Regions from separate parts of the Sphingomonas sp. 4RDLI-65 genome, predicted to be linked through region 1. Evidence: riboswitches for the same ligand, from Rfam matches in the RefSeq annotation. Region 1 holds a riboswitch; each other region holds the start of a gene.
The links. Region 1 has a riboswitch for cobalamin ahead of VH567_RS13745 (TonB-dependent receptor plug domain-containing protein). Riboswitches for the same ligand answer to the same signal wherever they lie in the genome.
Positions count from the first base shown of each region.

Region 2: another riboswitch for cobalamin. It lies ahead of cobW (cobalamin biosynthesis protein CobW); the one in region 1 lies ahead of VH567_RS13745 (TonB-dependent receptor plug domain-containing protein).
Region 3: another riboswitch for cobalamin. It lies ahead of VH567_RS10100 (DUF1636 domain-containing protein); the one in region 1 lies ahead of VH567_RS13745 (TonB-dependent receptor plug domain-containing protein).

Region 1 covers NZ_JBCEBT010000006.1:32,466-39,394, reverse strand. The annotation lists gene VH567_RS13750 (TonB-dependent receptor) at 1-1,625, shown strand, start outside; cobalamin riboswitch at 1,945-2,159, shown strand; gene VH567_RS13745 (TonB-dependent receptor plug domain-containing protein) at 2,274-4,172, shown strand; gene VH567_RS13740 (ABC transporter substrate-binding protein) at 4,169-4,969, shown strand; gene VH567_RS13735 (FecCD family ABC transporter permease) at 5,127-6,095, shown strand; gene VH567_RS13730 (ABC transporter ATP-binding protein) at 6,086-6,865, shown strand.
Region 2 covers NZ_JBCEBT010000001.1:231,194-238,122, forward strand. The annotation lists gene cobN (cobaltochelatase subunit CobN) at 1-3,071, opposite strand, end outside; gene cobW (cobalamin biosynthesis protein CobW) at 3,078-4,127, opposite strand; cobalamin riboswitch at 4,228-4,443, opposite strand; gene VH567_RS00925 (HoxN/HupN/NixA family nickel/cobalt transporter) at 4,497-5,546, opposite strand; cobalamin riboswitch at 5,729-5,945, opposite strand; gene VH567_RS00930 (S9 family peptidase) at 6,007-6,929, opposite strand, start outside.
Region 3 covers NZ_JBCEBT010000003.1:412,210-419,138, reverse strand. The annotation lists gene cbiB (adenosylcobinamide-phosphate synthase CbiB) at 1-519, shown strand, start outside; gene VH567_RS10120 (cobyric acid synthase) at 507-1,988, shown strand; gene cobS (adenosylcobinamide-GDP ribazoletransferase) at 1,941-2,672, opposite strand; gene VH567_RS10110 (histidine phosphatase family protein) at 2,669-3,226, opposite strand; gene cobT (nicotinate-nucleotide--dimethylbenzimidazole phosphoribosyltransferase) at 3,238-4,254, opposite strand; gene VH567_RS10100 (DUF1636 domain-containing protein) at 4,251-4,658, opposite strand; cobalamin riboswitch at 4,834-5,033, opposite strand; gene cobO (cob(I)yrinic acid a,c-diamide adenosyltransferase) at 5,098-5,703, opposite strand; gene VH567_RS10090 (NAD(P)/FAD-dependent oxidoreductase) at 5,758-6,929, shown strand, end outside.

The DNA of each region.
Region 1 (6,929 bases):
GTGGATATCAGGGACCGGGCGCGCTGGCCGGGACGGTCGAACTAGAGAGCGCGACGCCCGATCAACTGACGCCGTTCCAGGGCAGCGTCGCTTATGGCAGCCGCGATTCGGTCGACGCGCAGGGCTCGGCGGCGCTGGTACGCGGGTCGGGGTTCGCGACTTTGTCGGGGGCTTACGCGCGCGGGGATGGCTTTACGCCGACCGTCGAGGAGAGCCGCGGGATCGTCGATCGGGCCGCGCCGTATGAGCAGGCGTCGGGCGCGCTGCGGACCGTTGTCGGGATCGGCGCGAAGACCGAATTGCAGATGAATGCGAGCGCATTCACCGATCGGCGCGACCGGGGAAGCGACTTTACCGACAACAAGAGCGAGGGGGCGGATGCGAGCGTCCGGTTGATCGGGCGCGGGCGTTGGGGGTATTCGGCGCTGGCGTATCTGCAGACACGGGCGTTCGCGAGCAGCTTCAACAGCATCAATGCCGCGCGGACGACCGCGATCCAGTCGTTGAACCAGTATAATACGCCTGCCACCGGGCTGGGCGGACGGATCGAGATCGCGCCGCCGCTCGGCGAGAGCATCACGCTGAGGCTGGGGGCGGATATCCGCGACGTGAGCGGCAAGACGCAGGAACTCTATACGTTCGTCAACGCGGCGCCGACGCGGCGGCGCGAGGCTGGCGGCGGCACCACGACGACCGGTGTCTTCGCGGATGGGAGCCTCGTGGCGGGCGACTTCACCTTCAGCCTTGGCGGACGGGTCGACTGGTGGTCGATCGATGGCGGCTATCTGACGGAACGGCCGCTGGCCGGCGGGGCGGCGCTGACCAATCTGCGCTATGCGGATCGCGATGGCAGCGAGACGACCGGTCGGGCGGGCGTGGCGTATCAGCCGGTCGAAGCGATTACGCTGCGCGCTGCCGGGTATCGGGGCTGGCGACTGCCGACACTCAACGAACTGTATCGGCCGTTCCGTGTCGGCAACGATGCGACTGCGGCGAACGCGTTGCTATCGCCGGAGCGGCTGACCGGGGTCGAGGGTGGCGTCACCCTGACGCCTGCGCCGGGGGTCAGCATTGCCGCGACCTATTTCTACAACCGGCTGAAGGATGCGATCGCCAACGTCACAACGACCAACCCGCCGCAGGTGCTGCCGGGGGTCGCGACCTACCGCGTCCGCCAGAATCTCGATGCGATCCGCGCGCATGGGTTCGAACTGGATGCGGCGTATCGGCCGGGTCCGCTGGGCGTGCAAGCATCGTGGTCGCACACGAACTCGAAGGTCGAGGGTTCGGGGATCACCGCCGCTCTGGACGGCTTGCAACCGGCGCAGACCCCGCGTGACCAGGTGTCGGGAACGGTCGACTGGCGGCACGATGCGGCGGCGCTGTCGCTGACCGTGCGGCATATCGGTCGGCAGTTCGACGACGATCAGAATACGCGGGTGCTTGGGGCCGCGACGACGCTGGATGCGTATGCCGCGCTGCCGATCATGCGGTCGCTGGTGGCCGAGGTCCGCGGGGAGAATTTGTTCGGCGAGCGCATCGAGGCGGGGATCAGTGGCGCGAACATAGTCGAACGGGCCACGCCGCGGACGATCTGGGTGGGGTTGCGGTACGGGCTTCGGTGATACTTCTCCATTGAGGGAAACGAAGACAGCGTGTTTCCCCGCGAAGGCGGGGATCCAGTCTGGGCTCCCGCCTTCGCGGGAGAACAAGGAAGGGAAAGCGACGTCCTGACCAACACGCCACCACCCCGGCGGAGGCCGGGGCCCAGTTGGGGAACGTCGCTAACTAAGCGCGGTCCTTCGTTACTGTGACCTTGCCAACTGGGCCCCGGCCTCCGCCGGGGTCGCGCTGTGGACGGTGAGCCAGCTTACCCCAGCGCACCCCCTTGGCGGGAACGACTGTAGAGCGTTCCCCGCGTTGACCCGTGCACGACGCGCGACTAATGCCGCTCTCGTGAAGGGTCCCGGCGACGGGATCAAAAGGGAAGTCGGTGCGCGGGCCGGGTCGTCACGATCCAAATCCGCAAGACCGGCGCTGTACCCGCAACTGTGACCGGATAGCGGCCACCCCGATATGCCACTGGGTTTCGACCTGGGAAGGCGGGGTGGGCGCGGCGACCCGGAAGCCAGGAAACCTGCCTTTCACGGTCGATCCACTGCGCGGGCGGGTGCTCCGGCGCGGACGAGTGCTCCGGTTCAGCCGGGCTTCCTCGAGCGAGAGACGTCTGCCGCTCCCGAATGGTCGTGGGCGGTTCTGCCAGGACGTACCCCATGACGAAGTTCTTCCTTCTACTCGGCGCCGCGGCGATCGCAGCGCCTGCTTATGCCCAGACCATCCCCGATACCGATGCTCCCGAACTCGTCGTCACTGCGAGCCGCGTCGCACAGCCCGCCAGCGAGATCGGCCAGGCCATCACCGTCATCGACCGCGCCGAGATCGAGCGCCGCCAGACCGTTGTCGTCTCCGATCTGCTCGCGACCACGCCCGGTGTCACCGTCACGCGCAACGGCACCGTCGGCGCGCTGACCAGCGTCCGCATCCGCGGTGCAGAGGCGGACCAGACGCTCGTCGTGATCGACGGCGTCCGCGTCAACGATCCGTCGTCGACCGGCGGTGGCTTCAACTTCGGCAATCTGCTGTCGAGCTCGGTCGAGCGGATCGAGGTGTTGCGCGGCCCGAACTCGGTGCCGTGGGGCAGCCAGGCGATCGGCGGCGTCGTCAACATCATCACCGCCGCACCGACCGAAGGCGTGCAAGCTCGCGCCAACGCCGAATATGGCTATGCCGACAGCGTGTTCGCGAGCGCAGGCGTGTCGGGTAAGTCCGGGCCGGTATCGGGCTCGCTGACCGGCGGCTATCTGCGCACCGACGGCATCTCGTCCGCCGCCAGCGGCACCGAGCGCGACGGCTATCGCCAATATGGCGCAACCGGACGGGTGGGCGTCGAGTTCGCACCAGGCATCGGCCTCGACCTGCGCGGCTATTTCGCCGACAGCCGCGTCGAGATCGACGGCTTCCCGGCCCCCGATTACGTGCTCGCCGACACGCCCGAATATTCGAAGACGCGCGAGGCTTACGGCTATGCCGGGCTGCACGCGAACTTCGCTGACGGTCGGATCAACAACCGCGTCGCGTTCACGATCGCCGACATCAACCGCGACAATTACGACCCGAGCTTCGGCAGCGATCCGACCTTCATCGGCCGCGGCCGCAGCGAACGCTACGAATACCAGGGCGACTTCCGCCCGTTCGACCAGGTCCGCGTGGTCGCCGGAGTCGAGCGCGAGAACAGCCGCTTCAACGACGGCTTCACCTTCGCGGATACCGGCATCAACAGCGTTTACGGCCAGCTGATCGTCAAGCCGCTCGACATCCTCACGATCACCGGCGGCGTCCGCAACGACGATCACGACGATTTCGGCAGCCACACGACGTTCGGCGCAAACGCCGCGCTGGCGCTGCGCACCGGCACCACCGTCCGCGCGAGCTACGGCGAAGGCTTCAAGGCGCCGACGTTGTACCAGCTCTTCTCCGACTACGGGAATCGCGGCCTCGATCCGGAGACCGCGCGCAACTTCGACGTCGGTGTCGAGCAGGCGTTCCTCGCCAACCGGGTCCGCGCAGGCGTGACCTATTTCAACCGCCGGACGCGCAACCAGATCGACTTCCGCGATTGCAGCCCTGCAGAGCAGACGACCGCCGGTTCGATCTGCGTCGACCGCCCGTTCGGCGTCTACGACAACATTGCCCGCGCCGAGGCGGACGGCGTCGAGTTCACCTTGGCCTTGCGCCCGGTCGACGCGCTGACGCTGACCGCGAACTACAGCTATATCGACACCGAGAACCGCACGATCGGTAGCGATTTCGGCAACGATCTCGCGCGCCGTCCCAAGCAGACTGCGAGCGTCGACGCCGATTACCGGTTCGCGTTCGGACTGTCGGTCGGCGGTACCGTGACGATGGTCGGCGACAGCTTCGACGACGCCGCCAACACCGTGCGGCTCGACGGCTATGCGCTGGCGGGCGTCCGCGCGGAAATGCCGATCACCGACCAGATCGCACTGTACGGCCGCGTCGATAACCTCACCGACTCGCGGTACGAGACGGTCGCGGGCTACGGCAATTACGGTCGCGCGGCGTATGGCGGCGTGCGGTTGCGGCTGAAGTGAGGCGAAGGCCGATCCTCCTCGCGCTCCTGCTCGGGGGCTGCGCGCAATCCCCCGGAGCGGGCGGTGGCGGGGGGATCGTCTCGACCAATCCGTGCGTGGATTCGGTGCTGGTCCGGATCCTGCCCGCATCGCGGATCGCCGGGATCAGCCATTATTCGCAAGATCCGTCCGCGACCTCGATCCCGCTCGACGTCGCGCGTCGGTTTCGCGGAATCGCCGGGACCGCCGAGGAGGTGATCGCGCTCCACCCCGATCTCGTCATCGCCAGCACGTATACGCCGCCGGCGACCCAGGCGGCCTACGCGCGGGCCGGGCTGAAGACGCTGCTGCTCGGTATCCCGGACTCGATCGCGGAGAGCCAGGCACAGGTGAAGCAGATCGCCGACGCGGTCGGTGCGCCCGCGGGTGGCGTGCGGATCAACGCCGATATCGATCGCGCGGTGGCGCGCTGGAGTCGGACGGATGGACTGTCGCCGAGCGCGTTGCTCTATATCAGCGGCGATCTCGCAACCGGGGGGAGCACGTTGCTGAACGAGATGATGACGCGTGTTGGCTTCCGCAACGCCGCCGCGAGCTACGGCTTGACGCATACCGGCACGCTCTCGGCGGAGACGATCGTGACGCAGCCCCCCGCGATCGTGATCGCCCCCGAACGCGCCAGCCGCGGCACCGCGCTGCGCCGTCGGTTGTTGCCGCGTACGCCGCAAGCCGTCTTCCCCCGCGTCCTGATCAACTGCGGCGGCCCGACCATTCCGCCCGCGCTCGAACACCTCGCCGCGATCAGGGCAAGGCTGTGATGCGACACCCATACCAAAACCACCCCGGCGAAGGCCGGGGCCCAATTGGAATGGTGGAAATAATGGAGCGCTGCACGCCGTCACGATCGTCCCCCAATTGGGCCCCGGCCTTCGCCGGGGTGGCGGCGGTGTTTGGTATGAGCGAGGAGGCGTTCTGATGACCCGCACGCCCAAACTCATCGGGCTCGGCCTGCTGGTCATCCTCCTGTTCGGCCTGTCGCTCGGCTGCGGCAAAGTCTGGGTGCCGCTCGACGCCTGGTTCTCGAGCGACCCGCGCTGGTGGATCATCCTCGAACTCCGCCTGCCGCGCGCGGTCCTCGGCCTCGTGCTCGGCGCCACACTCGGGCTGTCGGGAGCAGTCCTGCAAGGCTATCTCCGCAACCCGCTCGCCGACCCCGCCGTCGTCGGCATATCGTCGGTCGCAGCACTTGGCGCAGTCGCTGCGATCATCTTCGGCCTCGGTTCGGGACCCGCGATCTTCGTCGCCGCGATGCTCGGCGCAGGCGGCGCGGTCGCGCTGCTCGCCGCGCTGACATGGCGGTCGCCGAGCGCGATCACCTTCATCCTCGCCGGCACCGTACTCGCCAGCCTCGCCGGCGCGCTGACCGCGTTCCTGATCTCGATCGCGCCGAATCCCTATGCGGTCGCCGAGGTGATCGACTGGATCATGGGCGCGCTGACCGACCGCGGCTGGACCGACATAAAGCTCGCACTGCCGCCGATGCTGCTCGGCGGCGTCCTGTTGATGCTCACCGGCCGCTCGCTCGATGCGCTGTCGCTCGGCGAGGTGGCGGCGCGGTCGCTGGGGATACGGATGGGGCGTGTCCGGTGGCTAGTCGTGCTCGGCACCGGGCTCGTAGTGGGTGCAGGCGTCGCCGTGACAGGCGTGATCGGCTTCGTCGGCCTCGTCGTGCCGCATCTGCTGCGCCCGATCTTCGGCCACCGCCCGAGCGCCTTGCTGCTGCCTTCGGCGCTAGGCGGCGCGGCGCTTGTGCTCGCCGCCGACAGCCTCGTCCGCCTCGCCCCTGGCGCCGGCGAAGTCCGTCTCGGCGTCGCGATGGCCTTGATCGGCGCGCCGTTCTTTCTCGGGTTGCTGGTCAAGGAACGGGGCCGCGCATGGATCTGATCGTCGACGTGCTGCGCGTGAAGCTGGGCAAGCGCACCGTCCTTCACGACGTGTCCGCGCATCTCCGCCCCGGCCGAGTCACCGCGATCCTCGGTCCCAATGGCGCCGGCAAGAGCACGCTGGTCAAGGCAGCCGCCGCGCTCGTCGGTGGCAGCGCGGGCAGCGTCCGGCTCGACACGCAGGACGTCGCGACGATGGACCCGCGCGCCCGCGCCCGCGCGATCGGCTATCTCCCGCAGGACGCGACGGTCCACTGGAACATCGTCGCGCGCGACGTCGTCGCGCTCGGCCGCCTGCCGCACCTCGGCGCGCATGCCGCGCCATCGCCCGAAGACCACGCCGCCGTCGAGCGCGCGATGCACGATACCGAGACCGCGCACCTCGCCGATCGCCCGGTCGGCGAACTCTCCGGCGGTGAGCGCGCCCGCGTCCTGCTGGCGCGCGTGTTCGCAGGCGAACCCCGCTGGCTGCTCGCCGACGAACCGCTCGCCAGCCTCGACCCCTCTCACCAGATCGACCTGCTCGCCCGCCTGCGCGCCTATCCCGCCAGCGGGGCAGGGGTCGCGATCGTCCTCCATGACCTCGTCCAGGCGCAGCGCGCGGCGGACGACGCGCTGCTGATCGCCGACGGTCGGATCGTTGCGTTCGGTCCGGTCGCCGAGGTGATGACCGCGGACACGCTCGCGCGCGTGTTCGGCGTCCGCGTAGCGCCGCTCGACGATGGCGGCCGCCGGTTGCTGGTCCCGGTCGGGCGCGTCGAGATCGGCTAGCCAAGCGACACGCCCGGTGGATCGAGGCTAAGCCGGGGTCGGCGAGGTGAAAGATCATCGACGC
Region 2 (6,929 bases), on a different contig from region 1:
TAGAGGTCGATCAGTTCGGGGCGGACCGCGCTGGCCAAGTGCGCGAAGGCGCCGAGGTGATCGAGCGTGGCGGCGATCTCCGCGCCGCCGCGGAAGCCGTGGCGCATCATGCCGTCGACCCAGCGTGGGTTTGCGGCGCGAGCGTGGACGACGCGGGCGATCTCTTCCTTGAGCGGGCGGGCCTTGGCTTGGGTCGGGTCTCGTGCGTCGAGGTGGTAGAGCGTGGCGTTCCCTCCTGCGACCGATTGCGCGGCGGCGAAACCGGCTTCGTGCGCGGCATAGTCCGCGGCGAGGAGCAGGTCGGTTTCGGGCAGGTCCTGGACGTGGACGAAGGCGTCTGCGGCGGCGACGCGGTTGCGAATGCCGGTCGGGTCGAAGCTGTCGTGGCCGTCGTCGAGCGCGTGGCTGGAGGCGGATAGCCACGCTTGGCCAGCTTCCAGTCGAGCCTCTGGCGTGTAGGTTTCGGCGGCGTCGCCCATGCTCAGGCCGTAGCGGCCGGGTTCGGGGCCGTAGACGCGAGCGCTGACGGGCTTGCCGATGAAGGGGTTCCAGTCGGCCGGTTCATCGCGTGCAGCGAGCGCTCGGACGGTCTGGCCGAACATCGTGCAGAGTGTCGGGAAGGCGTCGCGGAACAGGCCGGAGACCCGCAGCGTGATGTCGATACGGGGGCGGTCGAAGTTGGCCAGCGGCAGGATCTCGACGCCCGTCACGCGGTCCGACTGCATGTCCCACACTGGCTCCGCGCCGAGCAGGTGGAGCGCCATCGCGAACTCCTCTCCTGCGGTCCGCATCGTCGCGGAAGCCCATAGGTCGACGACGAGGTTGCGGGGGTAGTCGCCGTGGTCCTGCAAGTGGCGGCGGACGAGTTCGTCGGCGAGCTTTACGCCCTGGGTATGTGCGGCCCGCGAAGGCACTGCGCGCGGATCGGTGGTGTAGAGGTTGCGGCCGGTCGGGAGTACGTCGGCGCGGCCTCGCCACGGGGAGCCGGAGGGGCCAGGTGCGACGCGTTTGCCTTGGAGCGCGGACAGGAGCCCGGCGCGTTCGCCCTCGCCGTGCTCGCCGCAGCCGTAGATGTGGAGGCCGTCGCCATACTGGCTCTCCTTCACATCGCAGACGAAGGTGTCGATGCGGGTGATCGCCTCGGCTTGGGACTGCGCGTCGTCGAGGCCCAGCGTTACCGCGAGGCCGGTGGCGGTGGCTTCGTCGCGGATGTCGCGTTGCAGGCGGTCTCGGCGTGCGGGGTCGAGACCGTCGGCGTTGGAGAATTCGTCGAGCAGTGCTTCGAGACGGCCGAGGCCGGCGCCGGTGCGGGTGCGTTCGAGCGGTGGCGGGACGTGGCCGAGCGTGACCGCGCCGATGCGGCGTTTGGCTTGCGCCGCTTCGCCGGGGTCGTTGACGATGAACGGGTAGATGACGGGCATCGCGCCGGTGAGCGCTTCGGGCCAGCAGGCGTCGGACAGAGCGACCGACTTGCCGGGGAGCCATTCGAGCGTGCCGTGCGCGCCGACATGGATCAGCGCGTCGGTGCCGCGCGTGCGGAGCCACAGGTAGAAGGCGACATAGGCGTGGCAGGGGCAGCGGGAGAGGTCGTGATACTCCTCAGCGCGCTGCTCGGTCCGGCCGCGTTCGGGTTGGAGGGCGACGAGCGCGCCGCCGTGGTCGATCGCGGTGAAGGTGAAGTCTTCGGTCGGGTCGGCCCAGGTTTCCAGGAGATCGCTACGGAGTGCTTCGGGCAAGTGCGCGAGGGCTCTGCGGTACTCGGCAAGCGGCCAGTTTATGCGGGACATCGCAAGATCGCTGGTGTCGGGCATGATCGCGTACCCGGCTTCGGTTAGGTCGGCGAGGATTGCTTGCGTGGAGGCGATCGCGTCCAGGCCGACGGCGTGCGCCATCTGGTATGCCTTGCCTGGGTAGGTTGAGAGGACGATCGCCAGGCGGTGGTCGGCGACGGGTTTGCTGGCGAGTTTCGTCCAGGATTCAATGCGCGCGGCGATGGCGTTGATGCGTGCCGGGTCAGCGCGGTGTTCGCGGCGGGTATATTCTAGGTCGCCGTCTCTGGTCGCGGCTTCCTTGAAGCTGGCGACGCCGACGAAGAGGCGGCCGTCCACTTCGGGAAGGACGACGTGCATGGCGAGGTCGGCGGGCGAGAGGCCGCGGGTGGCGCCGGCCCAAGCTGCGCGGTCGGACGTGGCTAGCGCGATCTGGAAGACGGGGACGTCGGCGCCGTCGAGCGGCGTGGTGTCGGTGGCGCCGCGGGCGGAGAACGCGGTGGCGTTGACGATCGCGGCGGGCTTCAGGGCTGTGACCCAGCGAGATAGCCAGCCGGCTGCGTCGGGGGCTTTGAGCGAGGGCGCGAAGAGGGCGATGACGTCGAAACCTCGCGCGGTCAGTTCGGCGTGGAGCGCTTCGATCGGGTTGAGGTCTGCGGCGGTCAGGTAGGAGCGGTAGAAGACGACCAGCACGCGGGGGCGGTGCGCGTTGAGCGCGAACGCGGCGGGGCACGTTACGCCGTCGTGCGGTTGCCAGCCGCCGACGTCGGCGATCGCGCGGACTCCGCTGACCGGGCCGGCGTAGCAACCGGCGGCCAGCGCGAACTGGGCCAGTGCCGCTTGCGCCGCGACCGCGCCGCCGGTGTCGCAGAGATGCGCCAAGCGGCGCAGCGTCGACAGCGGGATCGTCGAGGCGGCGTCGAGGCGCGTGTCGATGCGGCCGTCTGCTGCGAGGACGGCGAGCGCTATGCCCTTCTCCCACGCGAGGTTCTCAACCTGTTGCAGGCCGTAGCTCCAGTAGGAGCGGCCGCCGATCAGCCGGATCAGGATGCCCTTGGCGCCGGCCAGCGTTTGCTCGACATAGGTGTCGACCGAGAGCGGGTGCTGGAGTGCGGTCAGGTTCGCGAGACGCAGCGACGGGAGGCGGCTTCCGGCCGCATCCGCACGTCTCCAGCCCGCGGCGAACGCGCCGAGGTCGCCGTCGGAGAAGGACAGGACGACGAGATCCGCGGGGGATTGGGCGAGGTCCTGCGGGACCGCGCTTTCCTCCAGCCCGTGGGTCTCGCGGAAGACGACGTGCATCGGGGCTCAGGCGTCCAGCGCGGCCTTGATGCGGGCCTCGTCGATGCGGTCGTGCTCGGCGATGACCACGAGTTGCGTGCGGCGGGGTTCGCCTGCGCGCCAGAGGCGATCATATTGCGTGCGGACGCGCGCGCCGACCGCCTGGACGAGCAGGCGCATCGGCTTGCCAGTGACGGCGGCGTACCCTTTCACGCGGAGGATGTCGGCGCTGCGGGCGAGCGCTTCGATCTTCGCGGTGAGGGCGGCGGGGTCGGCGATCTCGCCCAACTCGACGACGACGCTGTCGAAATCGTCATGCTCGTGATCGTCCTCGCCGTCGTGATGCGAGGGGCGACTGGCGATGTCGTCCTCGGCGGCGGCGTTGAGGCCCAGGATCACGCGGGGATCGATGATGCCGTCGGTGAGGTCGATGACCGGGAGGGGACGTGCGGACTCGGCGGCGATGACGGCGCGCGCCTTGGCGACGCCTTCGGGACCGGCGAGATCGACCTTCGTCAGGAGCACGAGATCGGCGCAGGCGAGCTGGTCCTCGAACACCTCCGACAAAGGCGTCTCGTGATCAACGCTGGGGTCAGCGGCGCGCTGGGCGTCGAGCGCGGCGACGTCTGGGGCGAAACGCCCGGCGGCGACTGCCTCGGCATCGGCGAGCGCGATGACGCCGTCGACGGTGATGCGCGAGCGGATCGCGGGCCAGTCGAACGCCTTGAGCAATGGCTTGGGCAGCGCAAGGCCGGACGTCTCGATCAGGATGTGGTCGGGGCGCGGGTCGAGTGCGAGCAGTGTCTCGACGGTCGGGATGAAGTCGTCGGCGACGGTGCAGCAGATGCAGCCATTGGCGAGTTCGACGACGTTCTCGGCGGGGCAATCGGGGATCGCGCAGCCCTTGAGGATGTCGCCGTCGATGCCGAGCGTGCCGAATTCGTTGACGACGACCGCAAGACGGCGGCCGTTGGCGTTGCGGATCAGGTGGCTGATCAGCGTGGTCTTGCCGGCGCCCAGGAAGCCGGTGACGATGGTGACGGGGACCTTGGCCAGATTGGGCGAACGGTCGGACATTCTACTTCTCCTTCGAGCACACGCACGCGCGACCTTTCGGCCGCACGCGTTCGTCGCTCAGACGGAGAACCGTGCCGCGACCATCCCCTGGATCAAGGCAAGAGCGACCGTTACGCTGGCAGGTCTCCTGGCTCGCGGGTCGAGGCTCGACGTACGCCTTCCCAGGTTTGCACCCAGTGGCTGCCCTCCGAAACGAAGGACGTGTGCGTCTCGCTCACCGCTTACAGTTGCAGGGACAGCCGCGGCATTGCGAGGAAGCCTCCCGCACCGCATTCCCATTCAAGCCCTTTCGGGCACCGGCGCGATCTGTGAGGTTCGGTACAACCGAGCCTCGGGGGTGGGTTAGAGGACTTTCCGGCACGCCGCCAGCTATCCGTGCACGACTTCGATCTCGTCGAAGCGTTTCCAGCGGTAGATCGCGAAGCTCAGCACCCAGCAGAGGACGAACAGGCCGATGATCGCGAAGCCGAGGCCGTTGAAGTTCTCGCCGAGTGTCGACGCGGCGTCCCAGATGCCGCCGGTCAGGCCCAGCTTTGCGCCAAGCAGCGCGAGCGTCTCGATGCCGCCGATAGCGATCGCGACGATGGCGGAGATCAGCGTGATGGTGATGTTGTAGTAGAGCTTGCGGATCGGCTTCACGAACGCCCATTCGTACGCGCCGAGCATGACGACGCCGTCTGCCGTGTCGACCAGCGCCATGCCGGTCGCGAACAGCACCGGGAGCACGAGCACGACGCCGATCGAGAGACCGTCGGCAGCCTGGCTCGCGGAGAGGCCGAGGATCGCGACTTCGGTCGCGGTGTCGAACCCCAACCCGAACAGGAAGCCGAGCGGCGCCATGTGCCAGCTGCGCGTGACGAGCCGGAACATCGGGCGGAACAGCCGGGCAAGGAGCCCGCGGTTGCCGAGCAGCAGGTCGAGATCCTCCTCGACATAGGTCCCACCGCCGCGGACATGGCCGAAGGTGCGCCAGACCGAGCGGAAGATGATCAGGTTCATCGCCGCGATCGTGAACAGGAACACGGCCGAGATGACGGTCGCGATCACGCCGCCGACCTGCTTGAACGCCTCGAACTGCGACAATGCGCTGGCGGTCAGCGCGATCGCGACCGCCGCGATCAGCACGATCCCCGAATGGCCGATCGCGAACCAGAAGCCGACCGCGATCGGGCGCTGGCCGTCCTGCATGAGCTTGCGCGTCACGTTGTCGATCGCGGCGATGTGGTCCGCGTCGACTGCGTGGCGCAGGCCCAGCCCCCAAGCGAGCAGCGCGGTGCCCAGCATCAGCGGTTGCGCGTGGAACAGCGAGAACGCCCAGCCCCAGGCGGCGATATTGGCCGCGACCAGGCCTGCGAACAGCCAGCCGATGCGCTTGCGGGTCGAAACCCCCACCGGTCTTTCACGTGTTGTAGTCGTCATGCACAAACCCCGCAGCGTCCGACGAGGACCGGGGCCTGCCGCGAACGGCCGGGACATACGACGACCGGACGCCATGAGCGGCCGACGCACGACGCCGATGCGGCCCCCGCCACATGGTCGTCGCTCAGCCAGTGTCACGCAGGCGGCGTTCACCGTGCCTCGGCCACCCCCTGGACCGGGACAAGAGCGACCAGACGCCGGCAGGTCTCCTGGCTCACGGGTCGTTGCTCGATGCACGCCTTCCCAGGCTTTGCGGCCCAGTGGCTGCCCTCGCGGAGAGGGCTCGTGCGTCTCGCTCGCCGCTTACAGTTGCAGGGACAGCCGCGGCATAGGACGGCGAACCGTCCGCACCGCATTCCCAATCAAGCCCTTCCGGGCACCGACGCGATCACGGGAAACGGCTGGAAGCCGCATCCTGCGCGATCGGTACCCTGCTTTCGGTCGCGTGCCAACGGGCGTGCTATTTCGCGATGCCGAGTTGTTGCAGCATGAACGCCTGCCATTCCGAATTCTGACGATAGCGCTCGAAGCGCCCCGACTTGCCGCCATGGCCCGCCTCCATGTTGACGCGGAACAGCAGCGGGTTGGTGTCGGTCTTCAGTTCGCGGAGCTTGGCGACCCACTTGGTCGGTTCGTAATATTGCACCTGGCTGTCCCATAGCCCGGTGCCGACATACAGCGCCGGATACGCCTTCGCCTCGACGTTGTCGTATGGCGAATAGCTCAGCATGTAATCGTAGGACGCCTTCTGCGCGGGATTGCCCCATTCGTCGTACTCGAAGGTCGTCAGCGGGATCGACGCGTCGAGCATCGTCGTAACCACGTCGACGAACGGCACCTGCGCGATGATGAGCTTGTAGTCGGCCGGCGCCATGTTCGCGACGCCGCCCATCAGCAGCCCGCCCGCGCTGCCGCCCATCGCCGCGACGCGGTCCTTGGCGGCGTATTTCTGCGCGACGAGATAGCGGGTGACGTCGATGAAGTCGGTGAAGCTGTTCTTCTTGTTGAGCAGATGCCCGTCGTCATACCAGCCGCGCCCCATCTCCTGCCCGCCGCGGATATGCGCGATCGCATAGACCATTCCGCGGTCGAGCAGGCCGATCCGGCCGGGATCGACGGCGGGGTCGCTCGAAATGCCGTAGCTGCCATAGGCGTATTGGAAGAGCGGCGCGGTGCCGTCGCGCTTGGTGCCCTTGGCGTAGACCAGCGACACGGGAATCCGCGTGCCGTCTCTCGCGGGTGCCCAGACCCGTTCTGTTACGTATTTCGCGGGGTCGTAGCCCGGCACTGGCGCAACCTTCAATACACGGCGCTCGCCGGTCTTCGCGTTGACCTCATACGTGGTGGTAGGCGTGACGAGCGAGCCGTAGGTGTAGCGGACCC
Region 3 (6,929 bases), on a different contig from region 1:
GAGAGCCTCGCCGAGAGCGTCTGCGACGGCGTCGTCGCGCCGCTGTTCTGGCTGCTGGTCGGCGGTCTGCCCGGCCTGTGGGCGTACAAGGCCATCAACACCGCCGACAGCCTGATCGGCCACCGCGAGGAACGCTGGCGCGCATTCGGCTGGGCCGCCGCCCGCACCGACGATCTCGCGAACCTGATCCCCGCGCGGCTCAGCGGCGTGCTGCTGTGCCTTGCCGGTCACGCCGGCCTTGCCGGTATTGCTGGCCACGCCGGGTGGCGGACGATGTGGCGCGATGCCGGCAAGCACGCCTCCCCCAATGCCGGCTGGCCCGAGGCGGCCATGGCGGGCGCGCTGCACCTTCGCCTCGCAGGACCGATCGCCTATGATGGCGTGCGCGTCGCCAAGCCGTATATCGGCGAAGGACGCACCGCCGCCACCGCCGCGGACATTCGCGCCGCGCTCGCCATCTATCGCCGAGCATGCGGACTGTTGCTACTGATCGCCGGAGGGATCGCATGGCTGCTCTGATGCTGCAGGGGACCGGTTCGGACGTCGGCAAGTCGGTGCTGGTAGCCGGTCTCTGTCGCGCGTTCGCCAATCGCGGGCTTTCGGTCCGCCCGTTCAAGCCGCAGAACATGTCGAACAACGCCGCCGTCACCGCCGATGGCGGTGAGATCGGCCGCGCGCAGGCGACGCAGGCGATCGCCTGTCGCGTCGAGCCCAGCGTCGACATGAACCCGGTCTTGCTCAAGCCACAAGGCGACCGCACCTCGCAATTGATCGTCCGCGGCCAGGTCCGCGGCATCCTCGCCGCAGCACGTTGGCGCGAGGGCCGCGAAGGCTTGCTGGTCGATGTCCTCGACAGTTTCGAGCGACTTTCCGCCAGCTGCGACCTCGTGATCGTCGAAGGCGCCGGCAGCCCGGCCGAAATCAACCTGCGCGCCGCCGATATCGCCAACATGGGCTTCGCACGTGCCGCCGACGTGCCCGTGATCCTTGTGGGTGACATAGACCGTGGCGGCGTGATCGCGGCGATCGTCGGCACGCGCGCGGTGATCGATCCGGCCGATACGGCGATGATCCACGGCTTCCTGATCAACAAATTCCGCGGCGATCCTGCGCTGTTCGACGATGGCTATCGCGCGATCGAGGCGCGCAGCGAGTGGCGTGGCTACGGCGTCGTGCCCTGGCTCGCCGACGCAGTACGCTTGCCGAGCGAGGACGCCGTGATCCTCGAACGCCCCGTCGCGTCCCCCGAACGCCAGGTGACGATCGCCTGCCCGATCACGCCACGGATCGCCAATTTCGACGATCTCGATCCGCTCCGGCTGGAGGCCGGTGTCACGCTCGTGATGGTGCCGCCGGGCTCGGCCATTCCCGATGTCGACATGATCGTGCTCGCCGGATCGAAGGCGACCATCCCCGACCTCGCCTTCGTCCGCGCGCAGGGCTGGGATATCGACATCCGCGCGCATCATCGCCGCGGCAAACCCGTGCTCGGGCTATGCGGGGGCTATCAGATGCTCGGCCGCTCGATCGCCGACCCGCACGGAATCGAAGGACCCGCCGGCACGATTGAGGGGCTCGGCCTGCTCGACGTCACGACGATCCTCACGCCAACCAAGACGCTCGAGCGTGTGGAAGGCCTCGCGCAGGGCGCGAGGTTCCTGGGCTATGAGATGCATATGGGCGAGACGACCGGCCCCGCGACCGTGCACCCCGTCGGCCACCGCGCCGACGGCACCCCCGAAGGCGCGACGAGCCCCGACGGCCTGGTATCGGGGAGCTACGTCCACGGCCTGCTGGCGCTTGCGGAACAGCGGGCTGCGTGGCTTGCGCGGATCGGCGTGAACGCGGTCGGGCCCGATCATGCGGCATCGATCGATGCGGCTCTGGACGCGATCGCCCGGGTCCTCGAACGCCATGTCGATCTCGATGCGATGCTCGCGTTAGCCCAATCGGCCGGCCACGGCGCCACCAATGGCGAGCGCGAGTAACAGCCCGGTCTCGACGATCTCGATCCCCGCCCCATGCGCATCACCGGTCACGCCCCCCAGCGTCCGCCGCAACCAAGCGGCGACGCCAAGGACCAGCAGCGGCGCAGCGAGCAAAGCGGGCACCGCGACGCAGGTGAGCATGAGCAGCATGCTCCAGCCGATCAGGTCGCGCGTGCGCACAGCCCCGGCGATTGCGGCCCCCAGCCCGCCGACCCTCAGTGGCGGCAACAGCACCGCCCAGGCCAGCGGCCCCATCCGCGCGACGAACGGCACGCAGGCGATCGTCCACCATCCGCTCGCGCCGACCGCATGCAACAGCACGAGCTTGGCGATCATCTGCGCCGCGATCGCGACGACGCCGAAGCTGCCGATATGCGGATCCGCCATCACCGACAGCAGCCGCGTCCGGTCGCCATGCGCGGCGCCGAGCCCGTCGGCGAGATCCGCCAGGCCATCGAGATGCAGCGCGCCGGTCACCGCGGTCCACGCCAGCAGCGCGGCACATGCCCCGGTCCACGGATCGACCAGGGCGCCGAGCCACCCCGCCGCGGCCACCAGCACGCCGATCGTTAGGCCGACGATGGGATAGAACCGGATCGCCTCGGCAAAGCCCTGCGGCGCCATCGTCACGCGTGGCATCGGCAGCCGGGTCAGGAAACCGAACGCGACGACCAGCCGCTTCATGTCGACACTCCGACAATCTGAACGGTGCGCGCTTCTCCCGGCCAGATGCGCAGCGACACCAGCGCGGCATAGGGGAGATGGAACGCCCAGAGCTGTCGCTGGTCGAACCCGCACAGTTCGGCGAGTGCCGCCCGGATGGCACCGCCATGCGTCACGACCAAGGTCGGGACCGGAGCCATGGTCGCCAGCGCTTGCGCCACACGGGTCTGCAAGATCGACCAGCGCTCACCCTGCGGCGGCGGCGCGGCGTCCGGGTCGTCGTAGAACCGCAGCAAAGCAGCCTGATCCACCGCGGCCGGGGGAAGCCCGTCCCAATCCCCGAAATCCAGTTCGCGCCACGACGGGTCGGATGTCGGGGACAGCCCAAGAGGAGCGGCGATGGCCGCCGCACAGTCCCGTGCTCGTATGAGATCGGACGATAGTATCCGAGCGAAGGTAAGACCGCGCGCGCGAGCGACGCATGCGGCAATCCCGCTCTCAGTCACCGGATCGTCGGTCCGCCCGAGCAGTCGCCCCTCGATCGCTGGCGCACCATGCCGCATCAGGTACAGCATGTGCGGCGCCGTCACGCGCCCGACACCCCGGCTTCCGCGAACGTCGCCATCCCGTCATGCGCCGCCAGCGCCGCCCTGACGAGCAACGTCGCGGTCGCCGCGCCGCTCCCCTCGCCCAGCCGCATCCCGAGCGACAGCAAGGGTTCAAGCCGCAACGCCTCGATCAGGCGCCCATGTCCAGGCTCGGCGGACACGTGCCCCGCGAGGCAGTGATCGAGGATATCCGGGCATGCCGCCGCAAGCGGTGCGATCGCCGCGCAACAGATGAAGCCATCGAGCATCACCGGCACGCCCGCGAGCCGGGCCGCGACCACGGCACCCGCGATCGCCGCCAGCTCCCGCCCGCCGAGCCGGCGCAGCGTCTCGAACGGGGTAGCGAGCCTGTCCTGATGGAGTGCGACCCCGGCCTCGACCGTCGCGATCTTGCGCAAGATCCCCTCGTCATCGACTCCGGTACCCGGCCCGACCCAGTCACGCGCCGGTCCGCCGAAGCTCGCGGTGCACAGCGCGGCAGCGCTGGTCGAATTGCCGATGCCCATCTCGCCCAACACTACGAGATCGGGCAAATCGTCGGTAACCGCCGCCGCGCCGGCATTGATTGCCGCCAGACAGTCGTCCTCGGACATCGCCGGCTCCACCGTGAAGTCCGCGGTCGGACGGTCCAGATCGAGCGCGACGACGCTCAATCCAAGCCCCGCTGCGGTCGACAGTGCGTTGATCGCAGCGCCGCCATTCTCAAAATTCGCGACCATCTGTGCGGTCACCGATGCCGGAAACGCACTGACGCCGCGTGCGACGATCCCGTGGTTGCCCGCAAAGATGATCGCGCGCCCACGATCGAGCCGCGGCCGCTCGCGCCCCTGCCAGCCTGCCATGAACACCGCGATATCCTCCAGCCGCCCCAGCGAACCGGGCGGCTTGGTCAGCACGCCCTGCCGCGCGACTGCGGCTGCGCGCGCCGCCGCATCGGCCTGAGGAAGATTGCGCAGCGCCGCCAGGAAGGCGGCGGGCGACGCGAATCCGCTCATTCGACCACGAACCCCTCTGGCGGGGTCCGGGTGATGAAATGGCCCTTCACGCCTTGCGGCCATTGCTTGAACGGTACCTGCCCGAACGCGCTTTCGCCATAGAGCCGCGCATAATCGAGGATGGCGCGGGCGGAGTCTTCGGTCGGCTCGAACCGGCCGAGCACGTATCCCACCTTGGCCGGCGCGCGGAGGTGGATGGTGCAGAAATCCTGGCACGCGAACAGGCACGGCATTTCCTGTACCGCGACCTCGGCATAGGCCGGATCGCCAGCCTGCACCGTGCGCAGCGCTTCGACCAGTCGCGCGCCGCCGCGCTTGCCGTCCGCATCGTTGCGGACCTCAGCGGAATGCCGACACGTGTTGCACGCGACGACTGCAACGCGGTTTTCGACCGGTTTCAGCATGTCCGCCCTCGCACGGACGCAAAACGAAATATCTTTGCCATGAAAACCCCTTCGGACAGTCGATTCCGCACCGCGCGATAGGGCAGGAGGCGCAGGCCTCCGGCTCTCGCGCGCGACGCGAAGCGATGTCGTCGCTCGGGGTGTTACCCGTCCGTTCGGCGCACCCTGGCCGGACGAAAGACGACCGCGACGGGCAGGTCTCCTGGCTCGCGGGTCGACGCCGGTCTGTGCCGCCTTCTCGGAACTCGCGTCCCAATGGCGTGTGGCACGGTGACTCGCCGCTTACAGTTGCAGGGGCAGCCGGGGTTCACCCGTTCCCATTTTCATTTCCCTGAGCGTTGCCGCCTCGGGAAAACCTGTCGCGGGAGGAGCGATAGGCGTACGATCGACGGTAGACAAGCAGCCTCTAATCCTCCCCTGACAGGGGAGGATCAAGACGTCAGAACTCCACCCCCGCCTGCGCCTTCACCCCCGACCGGAACGGATGCTTCACTTGCGTCATCTCCGTCACCAGGTCCGCCATCTCGATCAGTGCATCCGGCGCGTTGCGCCCGGTTATGACGACATGCGTCATCTCAGGCTTAGCCGCCAGCACCGCCAGCACCTCGTCGACCGGCAGATACTCATACCGCAACACGATGTTCAGCTCGTCGGCCACCACCATCGCATAGGACGGATCGGCGATCATCCGCTTCACCTCGTCCCACGCCTCGCGCGCCACTGCGATGTCGCGCGCACGATCCTGCGTGTCCCACGTGAAGCCCTCCCCCATCGGCTTGAACTCGCACAGGTCCGGGAACGCATCGAACACCGCCTTCTCGCCGGTCGCCATCGCGCCCTTGACGAACTGCACCACGCCGACCTTGCGCCCATGCCCGATCATCCGCACCGCCATGCCGAACGCGGCGGTCGACTTGCCCTTGCCCTTGCCGGTGTGGACGATGATCAAGCCCTTCTCGATCGTCTTGCTCGCGACGATCTTGTCGTGGACCTCCTTGCGCCTGGCACTCTTGGCATTCTGCTCGTCGTCGGTCCGCATGATCATGTCCTCTCGTCCTCCCGATGGCGGATCGCGCCGCGCGGCGCTAGAGCGTCCCCCATGCTCCGCATCACCGACCTCAAGCTCCCGCTCAACCACGCCGACGAAGCGCTCCCCGCCGCGATCCGCGATCGCCTGCGCGTCACACCGCGCGACCTGATCCGCTACACCGTGGCGCGACGCGCGCACGATGCCCGCGACAAGATGGACATCCAGCTCGTCTATTCGGTCGACGTCACGCTCAAGAACGAGGACACGGTGCTCCAGCGCTTCCGCAAGGACCGCCACGTCCAGCGCACCCCGGACACGGGCTATCGCTTCGTCACCAAGGGCGGCGCGAGCTATACCGGCCCGCGTCCCGTGGTCGTCGGCGCAGGCCCGTGCGGGCTGTTCGCGGGCCTGATCCTCGCGCAGATGGGGTTCCGCCCGATCATCCTCGACCGCGGCAAAGTCGTCCGCGAGCGCACCAAGGACACGTGGGGCCTCTGGCGCAAGAGCGTCCTCAACCCCGAATCGAACGTCCAGTTCGGCGAGGGCGGTGCCGGCACCTTCTCCGACGGCAAGCTCTGGAGCCAGATCAAGGACCCGCGCCATCTCGGCCGGAAAGTCCTGACCGAGTTCGTGAAAGCCGGCGCACCGCCCGAAATCCTGACGGAAGCACATCCGCACATCGGTACCTTCCGCCTCGTCACGATGGTCGAAAGCATGCGCGAGACGATCGAGGCGCTGGGTGGCGAATACCGCTTCTCGACCCGCGTCGACGGTCTCGACATCGTCGAGGAGGCGGGCACGCGCCAGCTCCGCGGGCTCCACCTGAGCACCGGCGACTATCTCGAAGCCAACCACGTCGTCTTCGCGGTCGGGCACAGCGCGCGCGACACGTTCGAGATGCTCCATGCCAAGGGCGTCCACGTCGAGGCCAAGCCCTTCTCGATCGGCGTCCGCATCGAGCATCCGCAGTCTTGGATCGACGAAGCCCGGTTCGGCCCCTGCGCGGGCCACCCCGATCTCGGCGCGGCGGCATACAGCCTGTCGCACCACTGCAAGAACGGGCGGACGGTCTACAGCTTCTGCATGTGCCCCGGCGGCACCGTCGTCGCCGCGACCTCCGAAGAGGGCCGCGTCGCGACCAACGGCATGAGCCAATATTCGCGCAACGAACGCAACGCGAACTCTGGCATCGTCATCGGCATCGATCCCGAGCGCGACTATCCCGGCCACCCGCTCGCCGG